3 regions of the Rhodoferax sp. PAMC 29310 genome follow, and region 2 is predicted to be linked to each of the others. Evidence: predicted binding sites of a transcription regulator. Region 2 holds the regulator's gene; each other region holds the start of a gene.

Region 1 (4,230 bases), 140 kb from region 2:
TTTTGGAAGCCGGTTTCTTGCCACGCGCTGGTGCATCCACGCGAAACAAGGGCGGGCGGGCCACAAACACATGGCCGGTTTCGATGAGTTTGGGGAAATGTTTGAAGAACAGCGTCAGCAACAACACCTGAATGTGGGAGCCGTCGACATCCGCGTCCGACAAGATGCAGACCTTGCCGTAACGCAGACCCGATAAATCCGGCGTGTCGTTGGGGCCATGGGGATCCACTCCAATGGCCACGGAAATGTCGTGAATCTCGGTATTGGCAAACAGCCGGTCGCGCTCAACCTCCCAGGTGTTCAACACCTTGCCGCGCAAGGGCAGAATCGCTTGGCTTTCTTTGTCGCGCCCCATCTTGGCGCTGCCACCGGCGGAGTCACCCTCCACCAGAAACACTTCGTTGTGGCTGATGTCACGGCTTTCACAGTCAGTGAGTTTGCCGGGCAACACCGCCACGCCCGAGCCTTTGCGTTTTTCGACCTTTTGACCGGCTTTTTGGCGGATTTGCGCCGCCTTGATGGTGAGTTCAGCCAGCTTGCGACCGTATTCAACGTGCTGGTTCAGCCAGAGTTCCAGCGTGGGACGCACAAAGCTGGACACCAAGCGCACCGCATCGCGAGAATTCAGGCGCTCCTTGATCTGGCCTTGAAACTGGGGGTCCAGCACTTTGGCCGACAGCACGTAGCTGGCGCGTGCGAACACATCTTCGGGCAACAGCTTGACGCCTTTGGGCAGCAAGGAGTGCAGCTCAATAAAGCTCTTCACCGCCGTGAACAAGCCATCACGCAAGCCACTTTCATGGGTGCCGCCAGCGCTGGTGGGGATCAAATTGACATAGCTTTCACGCACAGGTTGACCGTCTTCGGTGAAGGCCACGCACCAGGCGGCGCCCTCGCCTTCGGCGAAGTTGTCACTCTGGGCGTCTGCAAAGCCGTCGCCCTCGAACACGGGAATCACCAGTTCACCGGTCAACGTCTGCAACAGGTAGTCGCGCAGGCCGCCTTTGTAAAGCCAGACCTGCGTTTCCTTGGTTTTTTCATTGACCAGCGTCATAGTGACGCCAGGCATCAGCACCGCCTTGCTGCGCAGCAGGTGAGCCAATGGCGCCATCGGCAAAGCGAGAGACTCGAAGTATTTGCCATCAGGCCATACGCGCACGGTGGTGCCGGATTTACGGTCACCCTCTCCATTTTTGCGAATTTGCAAGGGCTCGACGACGTCGCCGGCCTCAAACACCAAGCGGGCAACCATGCCCTCCCGGTGGGTGGTGGCTTCCAGTCGCAAGGACAGCGCGTTGGTAACGCTAACGCCCACGCCGTGCAGGCCGCCGGAGAAGCTGTAGGCCCCGCCCTTGCCCTTGTCAAACTTGCCACCGGCGTGCAGCTGGGTAAACACCAGCTCAATCACCGGGGCATTTTCCTCAGGGTGCATGCCATAAGGAATGCCCCGGCCATCATCTTCAATGCTGACCGAGCCGTCGCCGTGCAGCGTGACCTTGATTTTTTTGCCATGACCGGCCAATGCCTCGTCGGCCGCATTGTCCAGCACTTCCTGAATGACGTGAAGCGGATTGTCCGTGCGGGTGTACATGCCGGGACGCTGTTTGACAGGCTCCAGTCCCTTGAGGACGCGGATGGAACCTTCTGAATATTCGCTGGTGGGTTTGAGTGCCATAGCTTTCAATTCTAATCTGCAAGATGACACAAGCTGTATATAGATACAGCGAACAAAAGGCATCAGTATCATTGATGGCACCGGGTTGACTCCGGATTGGCTACATTTCACCGATGCAAAAAAATAATCAACCGTTGTCTATGCTGCAAATCCTAGTGTGCGGCGGGGCCATCGTGACCCTGTCCATGGGCATTCGCCATGGCTTTGGCCTATGGCTGCAACCCATCACGCAAAGCCAGGAATGGAGCCGGGAAACTTTTGCCTTTGCCATTGCGATTCAAAATCTCGCGTGGGGCGTATCGGGCATCTTTGCGGGCATGTTGGCCGACCGGTTTGGGGCCTTTCGGGTCATCCTGGCCGGCGCGGTGCTTTACGCGCTGGGATTGTTCGGCATGGCCACCGCCAGCAGCCCGTTGGTATTTACCATCACCGCAGGCGTTCTCATCGGCATAGCCCAGGCGGGCACAACGTATGCCGTGGTCTATGGCGTCATTGGACGCCATATTTCAGCCGACAAGCGCTCCTGGGCGATGGGCATCGCGGCAGCGGCCGGGTCATTCGGCCAATTCCTGATGGTGCCCACGGAAGGCTTTCTGATCAGCTCATTGGGGTGGCAGACGGCCTTGATGGTGCTGAGTGCCGCCGCGCTGCTGATGATTCCGCTGGCGTGGGGGCTGCGTGAACCTCTGTTCAGCAGTGGCGGTATTTTGCGCCGAGAACAATCCACTTGGGCTGCGCTGCAGGAGGCTTTCAAGTACCCCAGCTTTCAATTGCTGATGGCTGGCTATTTTGTGTGCGGCTTTCAGGTGGTTTTCATTGGCGTTCACATGCCCAGCTATTTGAAAGACCAGGGCCTGCCCCCGCAAGTGGCGGGCTACGCCCTGGCGCTGATTGGGCTTTTCAACGTCTTTGGCACCTATGCGTCGGGCGTGCTGGGGCAACGCTTGCCTAAGAAGAATATTCTGGCCTTTATCTACTTGTCACGCGCCGTGGTCATCAGCATCTTCCTGCTCGCGCCTTTGTCGCCCATGAGCGTCTATATTTTCTCGGCGGTAATTGGGCTGCTGTGGCTGTCCACGGTACCGGCCACCAATGCCGCCGTGGCTCAGATTTTTGGCGTCGCTCACCTCTCCATGCTGAGTGGTTTTGTGTTCTTCAGCCATCAAATTGGCTCGTTCCTTGGGGTTTGGCTGGGTGGCTACTTGTATGACCGCACCGGCAGTTATGACGTAGTTTGGTACATCGCCATCGGGCTCGGCGTCTTGGCCGCCTTGCTGAACCTGCCCATCAAGGAAGAATCTATCGTGCGTCAACCCACATTTAAAGCAGCCTAGATCCATGCTGACCTCTGGCAGGAAACGCGTGCTGAAAAGAGTTGGACTTCATGCGCTGGCGCTGATCGCCCTGCTGGGCGTGTTCGCGGCCTACCTTCGTCCTGATTTCTTGGTGAGCATGGCAGACCAACTTTGGTCCTGTTTCTAAACCGGGCACCGAACCAATGAACAACCCATCTCACGACCTCGGCACCCCATCCCCCTGGGTGCAACGCTGGTCCCACCTGATTCGCCCTGCGGGCAGCGCGCTGGACGTTGCCTGCGGCCGCGGACGACACTTGCGCTATCTGGCCGGCCAAGGCTATATCGTCACAGGCGTTGACCGCTCCGAGGAGGCGCTTCAGATCGCAAGTGGCCATGGAGACACGGTGCTAGCCGACATCGAGAATGAGCCTTGGCCACTAGTGGATCAACAGCAGGTTCGACAATTTGACGCTGTGGTCGTGACAAACTACCTGTGGCGTGCGCTCTTTCACGTACTCGAACAAAGCCTCGCGCCTGGTGGCGTCTTGCTCTACGAAACCTTCGCGCAAGGCAACGAAACCGTTGGCAAACCGTCCCGATCAGATTTCCTGCTTCGGCCAGGTGAGTTGCTGACGGCGTTCAAATCAATGCACATCATCGCCTATGAAGAAGGTTTTTTGAGTCAACCAGATCGTTTCGTGCAGCGGATTGCGGCAATCAAGCCAGCGCCGACGGCGACGCCAGCACCGATACCGGCGCGTTACACGCTCTAGTTAGAATGATCGTTTACAGATAACTCCCTATCCGACATGACATCCTCAACCCGCCCAATCACCGGCAGCATCGTGGCCCTTGTCACCCCCATGTTGGAGGATGGCAATGTGGATTACCCTGCATTGCGAAAACTGATCGACTGGCACATTGCCGAGGGTACTGACTGCATTGGTGCTGTGGGCACCACGGGGGAGTCACCCACGGTCAGCGTGGAAGAGCATTGTGAAATCATCCGCGTGTCGGTCGAGCAATCAGCAGGCCGGGCTCCGATCATGGCGGGTTGCGGTGCCAACTCTACGTCTGAGGCCATTGAACTGGCCCGCTTTGCCAAATCGGTGGGAGCTGACTGCCAACTGCAAGTCGTTCCCTACTACAACAAGCCAACCCAGGAAGGTCAGTACCTGCACTTCAAGGCCATCTCTGAGGCCGTCGATCTGCCGATGGTGCTGTACAACGTGCCTGGCCGCTCGGTGGCCGACATGG
Region 2 (4,230 bases):
CTGTTCAAAGAACTCTTCGCGGCCAATGGCCGTGTCGTAACCGTCGAGAATGGCACGCTCCCTAGAGGGGGGGCGGCCCCAAATCACCACGCTCATGCCGAAGGCCTTGCCATACTGCGCCACCAGTTGGCCAATTTTTCCATAGCCCCAGATACCAAGTGTCTTTCCGCGCAGGAGAGTTCCCAGACCGAAATTGGCCGGCATTGAGCTCGTTTTCAATCCGGATTGTTGCCACGCCCCATGTTTCAAGTTCCCGATGTACTGGGGTAATCTGCGAGCCGCGGCCATGATGAGTGCCCATGTGAGCTCGGCGGTTGCAAATGGGGAGCCTACGCCGTCGGCGACAGCGATCCCTCGCTCTGTGCAAGCGGCCACATCCACATGTGGCCCGATTCGGCCGGTTTGAACAATGAGTTTCAGCTTGGGGAGCTTATCAATCAGTGACCGAGTCAGTTGCGTGCGGTCTCGATTGAGAATCACAATGTCGGCGTCTTTGAGTCGGACCGACAACTGTCCCAGTCCTTTGACGGTGTTGGTGTAGACCTTGGCTTGGTAGGGCTCAAGTCGGCTGGCGCACTCCAGTTTTCGGACGGCGTCTTGGTAATCGTCAAGAATCACTATATTCATAGCGTGACATTGTGCCTCGGCAATGAACTTGTTCGTCAGTCAGAGCCCAGAATTGGCGCCAGCAGTCAAGTGGCCGGGCCTGCTGACGTCGCTCTCAATGCAAGGTTTGCTCGCGTGCGACCAGGCGATCAAGTTCGGCGCAGACGTCGGCCATGCGACCGGATATCACCATGCGACCGACATTGGCAGGGCCGCTATCGTGGTCGAGGACACGAATAATTCGCAGCGGGCGGACCACAGCCCGAGTTGGGCGCGCCACGCATTGACGAGGTGCCTCGAGTCCTTGGACGGAAAACCCCAATCCAATTTCGTCGACAGTTGCAGCACGTGGAAGCGCTGCAGGCATTAGCCAGCGCCAAAACCCTTGAAGGGGTGCCAGCAAACTGGGGGAGTCGTTGTGTAGTTTTTTCATGGTGAATCTTTCAGCGGGCCGTTTACATCAGCATGGTGTTGCGAATCAAGCCGACCGCCAAGCCCTCAATCTCAAAGGCCTCGCCGGGTTCGACCACGATGGTTTGGTAGTCCGGGTTTTCTGCGTGCAACTCGATCAGATGCTTGTTCCGGCGAAAACGCTTGACGGTGACGTCGTCGCCCAGGCGAGCAACGACAATTTGACCGTTTTTAGCTTCTTTGCTGGCTTGCACCGCCAGCAAGTCGCCGTCCATGATGCCCGCGTCTCGCATGGACATGCCGCGCACTTTGAGCAGGTAGTCCGGCTTGTGCTGAAACAGGCTGTCTTCCAGGTAGTAGGTTTTGTCGACGTGTTCTTGGGCGAGAATGGGGGAACCAGCGGAAACCCGGCCAATCAGTGGCAGCATTAATTGGGCCATGCCCGGCAACGAGAGGGTGAGGTTTTTGCTACGCGACTCATTGAGAGAGCGAAGCGCTTCACTTTTCAAACGAATGCCGCGTGAGGTTCCGCTGAGCAGTTCGATCACGCCTTTGCGTGCCAATGCTTGCAGGTGCTCTTCGGCCGCATTGGCAGACTTGAAGCCAAGTTCATTGGCAATCTCGGCGCGAGTAGGAGGGGCACCAGTGCGCGTGATGGCGCTTTTGATGAGATCCAGGATTTGTTGCTGGCGGGCGGTGAGTTTGGGGCTTTCAAGCATGGCGACTCCTTTGATATGCGGTGGTCTTGCTGTGGGTTTATACACACTGTGTTGATATCCAGTAGCTGTATTTTTAATCAGTTTTCGAAAGTTCGCAAGTGACTATTTCTTCTCATGCTCAAAAAGTTGTGGTTTTAGGCACAGGTGGCACTATTGCCGGTACCGCCAGTTCGGCCGCTGACAACGTTGGCTACACGGCGGCACAGGTCGGTGTTGAGCAGTTGTTGTTGGCCGTGCCAGGGCTGGACCGGGTTCTGGCGGGCCGAAGCCTGGTGGTCGAGCAGGTGGCTCAAATCGACAGCAAGGACATGAGTTTTGAGGTCTGGCGACAGTTGCTGGCGCGTGTAACCCACCATCTGGCTCAACCTGATGTGGTGGGGGTGGTGATCACTCATGGCACGGACACGTTGGAGGAAACAGCCTATTTCCTGCACAGCGCGCTATCTAGTGCCTACCTTCAGGGCAAACCGGTGGTGCTGACCTGCGCGATGCGACCAGCATCCGCCCTGACCCCGGACGGACCCCAGAACGTGATGGATGCTGTAGCGGTGGCATGCACGCCCGGAGCCACGGGGGTGGTGGCGGTTTGCGCCGGTGTGGTGCATGGTGCTCTGGACGTGCAAAAGGTCCACACATATCGGGTCGATGCATTTGACTCAGGAGATTCTGGTCCCGTGGGCTATATCGAGGAGGGTTTGATCCGTTTGGTAAGAAATTGGCCTCTGGCCTCCGTCGAAACTACGCAAGGGGCTATCAAAAACGGAGTTTCCAATCTGATTTGGCCCAGAGTTGAGATTGTGATGAACTATGCCGGAGCCAGCGGAGCTGTAGTGGATGCCCTGGTATCAACCGAGCACTCGGGTCTAGGTGTTCTGCGTGGGTTAGTGGTGGCAGGAACCGGAAATGGCACCTTGCACCAAGATCTGGAGACCGCGTTGGTGCGGGCGCAGCGTGCTGGGGTGTCGGTGGTGCGGGCCAGTCGATGTACGCGGGGCCGGGTGTTGCCGACATCGGCCAGCCAGTTTGAGGACTCCAAAGGCTTGTCGCCTGTGAAAGCCCGGGTGGCGCTGATGCTGGCCTTGATGGGTTGAGCCCGCCCGGGGCTCAACAGGGTTTACTTGGACAGTGCCTCGAAGGCCCGGGCCGTGATCTCATCCACGGTGCCGGTGCCGCTGATGGCGCGGTACTTGGGGGCTTTGGCTGGCTCAGCTTTGGCCCATTGAGAGTAGTAGTCCACCAAGGGACGCGTCTGGGCGCTGTACACATCCAGGCGCTTTTTGACGGTTTCTTCCTTGTCGTCTTCCCGCTGGATCAGAGGCTCACCCGTGATGTCGTCAACGCCTTCCACTTTAGGTGGGTTGAATTTGACGTGGTAGGTGCGACCTGAGGCCGAGTGGGAGCGACGCCCGCTCATGCGCTCGATGATGGCGTCAAACGGCACATCAATTTCCAGCACGAAATCCAGACTTACGCCGGCTGCCTTCATGGCGTCCGCCTGGGGCAGGGTGCGCGGGAATCCGTCAAACAGGAATCCGTCCGCGCAGTCGGCCTGCGCAATACGCTCCTTGACCAGGTTAATTATCAATTCATCGCTGACCAACCCGCCAGTGTCCATGATTTTTTTGGCTTCGATGCCCAGTGGCGCGCCCGCTTTCACCGCCGCACGCAACATGTCACCTGTTGAGATCTGCGGAATGCCGTATTTTTGGCAGATGAAGGTGGCCTGCGTGCCTTTGCCGGCGCCAGGGGCGCCCAATAGGATCAATTTCATGTGTGTCCTCGGGAGATTATTGAAAATTGGGCCGCAAGTGGGGCGTGTTTGGCAGGCCCGCAACGATGCGTCGTTTCCGCGAAGAATAGCATGTGTCAGCTTCTAGCCAGCTTACATGCCCTGTCTTTTATGGTAGGAAAAGCAGACGTACTCGCTCAAGGTCTTCCGGGGTGTCTACGCCGGGGCCTGGCGCCTGACTGGCGGTGTGCACCGCGATGCGGTGGCCATGCCACATGGCGCGCAGTTGCTCCAGTGATTCAGAGACTTCGTGCGGTGCTTGGGGCAATTGGGGAAATTGACGCAAAAAGCCGACGCGGTACCCGTAAATACCAATGTGCCGCAGCGGAGGTGGTTTGGGCAAGGTGTTCGCCCGGTCGCGCTCAAACGGGATCATGGCGCGACTGAAATAGAGCGCGATGCCTTGGGCGTCGAGCACCACTTTGACCACGTTTGGATTGGCGTAATCGGCGTAACTGTCGATGGCGTGGGCCGCCGTGCTCATGCTGGCGCCAGGGGTTTGGGCCAATAATTCGGCCACCGCGAGCACCAGCTCAGGATCGATCAAGGGCTCATCGCCTTGCACGTTCACCACGATATCGTCGTCGTCCAGGCCGAGCAACTGGCAGGCCTCGGCCAGACGGTCACTGCCGGATGGGTGATCCGACCGGGTCAATACAGCAGCTACCCCGTAGTCGCCACAGGCATGGATGATTCCCAGGCTAT
Region 3 (4,230 bases), 1.8 Mb from region 2:
CGTTCATCCAGTTCAGCAATGGATGAGAGGAGGGTATTACGCAGGTCTGGGAATGGCGCAGGCATAGGTGCGGCTGACGGTGAATGTTGAATCTCAACTAATTAGGCATCATTCGACAAAATATTTCAAAACCGCCCGCTGACGAAACTATTGATTTCGCCTATTTGGAAAATCACGGTCATCAATCTGATACTGGATTCGGGCGAGAACCGATCCCGCGTCAAGCAAACACCCCCTGCAAATACCAATCAGCTGCCACTCCTGCTTCAGCACCCTCACCTTGCCCCATCAAGCGGTCGCGGTAAATCCAGAGCAGGCCCATGTGTTCGCTGCGGGCCAGAAAATAGTCGCGCAAGGCGCATTCGCCTTGGACCCACCAGCCGGATTCAACGCGGTGCGGGCCGGCCACCAGAGTGAGGGGGCCGTGGTAGAGCGGTTGCTGATCACGCAGGGCCAATTTGAGGGGGGTGGGCAGCAACCAGGTGGGGTGCAGGGCAGCCTCGCTGGGCATGGGTTGGGCGGGATTGGATCTGGCGCCAGGCGTGGCGCTGTGGGGGCTTGAGGTGTTTTTTATGCCTTTTAGGCTTCCAGCCCCCGTATTAACTACGCAAGAAGCTACTAATTGCATAGCATTCAAAGCGGGGCTCCAGCACTGCATGTGTTCGGGGCGGTGGTCGGCCTGGGCTTGGTACTGCAAGACATCGGGCGCGCCCAGGCGGGCGCTCAGGCGCTCCAGCATTTGGTGCAGGCTGTCGCCTTTGATTTGCTCGTCAGGCAGCAGACTTTCGCTTTGGCCGGGCAGCGTGACGCGGGCGAGGTTTTCAGCCAGCAGGCGCTGCAGGTGGTCGATGTCGCCGGTGGGCTCTGCCGTGCGCAGCAGCAACTCACCCTGGGTGGCGGTGTTGCGCCGGGCGTCCATGGTCCACTGCAGGGCCAGGGCGAGCACGCCCCGGTGACGCAGTTGCAGCCAGAGTTGCAACTGTTTGAGCAGGCGGCTGGCGCCAAAGAGCAGTGCGGGGGCGGTTTCGACTTGGGCGGACAACTCCAGTTGGGCCTCAAACACCTCGGGCAGCACCAGCCAGGGGTAGACCTCGGGCTTGAGGCCGTAGGCGCGGTCGAGGGCGTCCAGCAAGGGCGCGCCAAAACGCCGCACCACGCCGCCGCGCGGCAAGGCACGCAGCTGGCCCCATTGCGTGCAGCCAATTTTCTCCAGCGTGCCCAGATGCGGCCCGGCGGCCAGCAGGGTGTGCAGGGGCAAATCGTCAGGCGGGGTACGGGGTTTGGCCGCAGACCCCAGACGCGCGATTGCTATTAAAGAAGTAGCGCCCCGCGCATATTGCACCTGGGCGACGGGCTTTTTTTGCGTATAAATGTGGCGGCACAGCGCGGCAGCGCCACCCCACAGGCGTTCACTGGCGGACACTTCCAGCACCAGCGCGCCTTCAACTTGCGCCACCTTGGGCGTGTACTGCAACGCCCACCAGCCCAACGCCACCAGCGGGTCGCTCAGGACCTCCGTCGGGGAACCAGTGGGCGCCGTTGAAGCATCAGGCAGCGGCTGCAAGGCGATCCAGTGCATGGGGCCCTCCTGCGCTTGAGGTGCTGGCATGGGTGCCCGCGCCGGGGCTTTCACACAAGGCCAGCAACGCGGCCAGGCGGGCGTGGCGGGCCAACAAAATCAGCGCTTGCGCCAGCGGCGGACCGCGCCGCTTGATGATCTGCACCGACAGGGCGTCCACAGGCGCGTCGCGCGGTGGCCCGGTGACCAGCAGGCGCAGCAAGGCGGGTGATGACTCGGCCTGTGCCGGGGCCGGGCGCATGACGAAGAGAAGTTTGCCGTGGGTTTGGGCGGCCATTTGCAGGCGGCGCAGTTGCTCGGCGCGCACCTGGGGCAGCCAAGCCAGCACGGCCAGCACCTCGGCGCAGCGCAGCGCTTGCTCACTCGCCCACAGGCGCTGAGCGGGGGTGTCGCTGCGCACCCACAAAAGGCGGCGGGCATCCAGCCCCTGCGCGGCCAGCCCCGGCCCAAAAGGCAGGTGCGGCGCGCCGACCAACACCACCGGGCCAACTCCTTGTGTGAGCGCCGGCAGCAGCAGGCGCCACTCATGCTGGCCGGTGTGGGCTTGCAAAATTTCGCTCAAGGCGCCCACCGGCCAGCCGCCGCCCGGCAACTGGGCGTCCAGGGCGGCATGGCCGGTGGCCACAGTGGCCGATGCGTTGTGGCCCAGCGCGTCAGCCCGCCAGACGGCGTCGCCAAAGCGTTCTGACAAAGGGGATGAAGAGGCGCAGGCCATGCTGGGTAACCGTGAAGCTCACAATAACTGTATAAAACATCAGTATAGTGATTTACCCGCTCTGCGTGTTGTCAATCGCAAAATGCGTGGGCCTCGCTATCATGCCCAGATGCCTCTCCACCCCAGCCTGAATCCGGTCGCCAACCCTTGGGGGCGTGCCGTGCTGCGCACGCTGACCAGCTGGTGGTTCATGATTCACTTTGGCGCCGTGGTGCTGGTGATGGCGCTGTCGCCCTCCACTTACAACCGCCGCCACCGCGCGGCCACATCCCGCTACATCTACCGCAACACCTGGGAGGTGCTACCGTGGTTCACGGTGATGTCCACGCTGCTCAGTCTGGTGCTGATTCGCGTGGTGGTGGCCACCGCTTTGAGTTACGGCTTGTCGCAATACGCGCTGCAAATGGTGGTGCGGGTGCTGGTGCTGGAGCTGATTCCGCTGTCGGCGGCCATGTTTGTGGCCCTGCGCGCCAGCCTGACCTTCAACGCCAGCCAAGTGATGTCGTCCAGCACCCCAAACACCCCCCACCTGAGTTTGGAGCGCCTGCGGGCCGATTTGGTACCCCAGGTGCTGGCCAGCACCTTCTCCGTGGTGACGCTGGCCATGGTCAGCAGTGTGGTGGCGCTGGTGCTGGCCTACCTCACGGTGTATGGTTTGTCGCCCTGGGGGCTGCCCGGCTACACCCGCACCGTGGGCCAGGTGTTTGACCTGGAGGTGAGCCTGGGCTTTGTGCTGAAAACCCTGTTCTTCAGCTTGGCTGTGGCCGTGGTACCCATGGCCGCTAGCCTGGAGGTGGCCCGCCAGCCCACCCACGACTCTTCCCTGCAACCCGGCGCGGTGCGTCTGTTCATGGTGTTGCTGCTGATTGAAGCTGCCTCGCTCGCTATCAAATACGTCTAAAGGAACACTGCCCTGTGACTTCTCCCACTCCCCCTCCCTCCCCTGACGAAACCAGCCCGATTGCGCATGTGGAGCGCAAGGCGATTTTTCTGCTGATGCTGGTCACGGCGCTGGTGCTGGGCTTTTTGCTGTACGTGATGTACGCCCGCGGCGTGTTTGAAAAACAGCAGGAGCTGATCCTGCTGGCCGACGACTCTGAAGGGGTTATTGCCGGCATGGACCTGACCTTCTCTGGGTTTCCCATTGGCCGGGTGCGCCGCATTGAACTCAATGCTGAAGGCAAAGCCCGCATCATTGTGGATGTGCCGCAAAAAGATGCCCCTTGGCTGCGCACCAGCAGCATCTTCACCATGGAGCGGGGCCTAGTGGGGGAGACACGCATACGCGCGTACACCGGCATGCTGACCGACCCTCCGCTGCCCGATGGCGCCGAACGCACGGTGCTGCAGGGCGACACCAATGCGGAGATTCCGCGCTTGGTGGCCTCGGCCCGCGCCATTCTGGAAAACATCGACACCATGACCGGCGACAACTCCCGCCTCAACACCACGCTGGGTAACTTGCAAACCATCTCAGAGCGCCTGACGGGCCGCTACGGCGTGCTGACCGGCATGTTGGGCAGCGAAGAAGACGCCAAGAAAATCGTCGCCCTGCTGGACCACACCAACACCTTGCTGGCCAAAACCGACCAGCGCGTGTTTGGCCGCCAGGGCATCATGGACAGCACCCAAGCCACGATGGACGGTGCCAAAGCCACCATGGACGACACACGCGCCGCCGTGGCTCAGCTCAACGGCGTGTTAACCGACGCCCGCACCACGTTGGGCAAGGTGGACGCGGTGTTGGCCGAGGCCCAGGCCGTAGGCGCCAACACCAAGGCGGCCACGGCCGATTTGGGCACCTTGCGGGCCGAAGTGGAATTGAGTTTGCGCAAGGTCAGCCAGTTGGTGGAAGAGATCAACCGCAAATGGCCTTTCTCACGTGATGCGGAGATCAAACTGCCATGAACACCACGACCTCTCTCAATCCCCGTTA

What was found. The regulator LexA, encoded in region 2, represses DNA repair genes until DNA is damaged. The targets are predictions, from matches to a motif close to ACTGTATNNNNATACAGT.
Region 1: a site for LexA is predicted at 1,708-1,725, ahead of J8G15_RS07045 (DNA topoisomerase IV subunit B). Genes of this name have one in related genera too.
Region 3: a site for LexA is predicted at 2,321-2,338, ahead of imuA (translesion DNA synthesis-associated protein ImuA). Genes of this name have one in related genera too.

Annotation. Positions count from the first base shown of each region.
Region 1 covers NZ_CP072852.1:1,544,291-1,548,520, forward strand. Annotated here, with positions in the region: gene J8G15_RS07045 (DNA topoisomerase IV subunit B) at 1-1,675, opposite strand, end outside; gene J8G15_RS07050 (MFS transporter) at 1,816-3,009, shown strand; gene J8G15_RS07055 (bifunctional 2-polyprenyl-6-hydroxyphenol methylase/3-demethylubiquinol 3-O-methyltransferase UbiG) at 3,174-3,746, shown strand; gene dapA (4-hydroxy-tetrahydrodipicolinate synthase) at 3,783-4,230, shown strand, end outside.
Region 2 covers NZ_CP072852.1:1,408,168-1,412,397, reverse strand. Annotated here, with positions in the region: gene J8G15_RS06445 (D-2-hydroxyacid dehydrogenase family protein) at 1-627, opposite strand, end outside; gene J8G15_RS06440 (hypothetical protein) at 722-1,039, opposite strand; gene lexA (transcriptional repressor LexA) at 1,062-1,736, opposite strand; gene J8G15_RS06430 (asparaginase) at 1,841-2,827, shown strand; gene adk (adenylate kinase) at 2,851-3,507, opposite strand; gene kdsB (3-deoxy-manno-octulosonate cytidylyltransferase) at 3,635-4,230, opposite strand, start outside.
Region 3 covers NZ_CP072852.1:4,241,916-4,246,145, reverse strand. Annotated here, with positions in the region: gene J8G15_RS19665 (DNA polymerase Y family protein) at 221-1,579, opposite strand; gene imuA (translesion DNA synthesis-associated protein ImuA) at 1,548-2,294, opposite strand; gene J8G15_RS19655 (ABC transporter permease) at 2,404-3,195, shown strand; gene J8G15_RS19650 (mammalian cell entry protein) at 3,210-4,202, shown strand; gene J8G15_RS19645 (hypothetical protein) at 4,199-4,230, shown strand, end outside.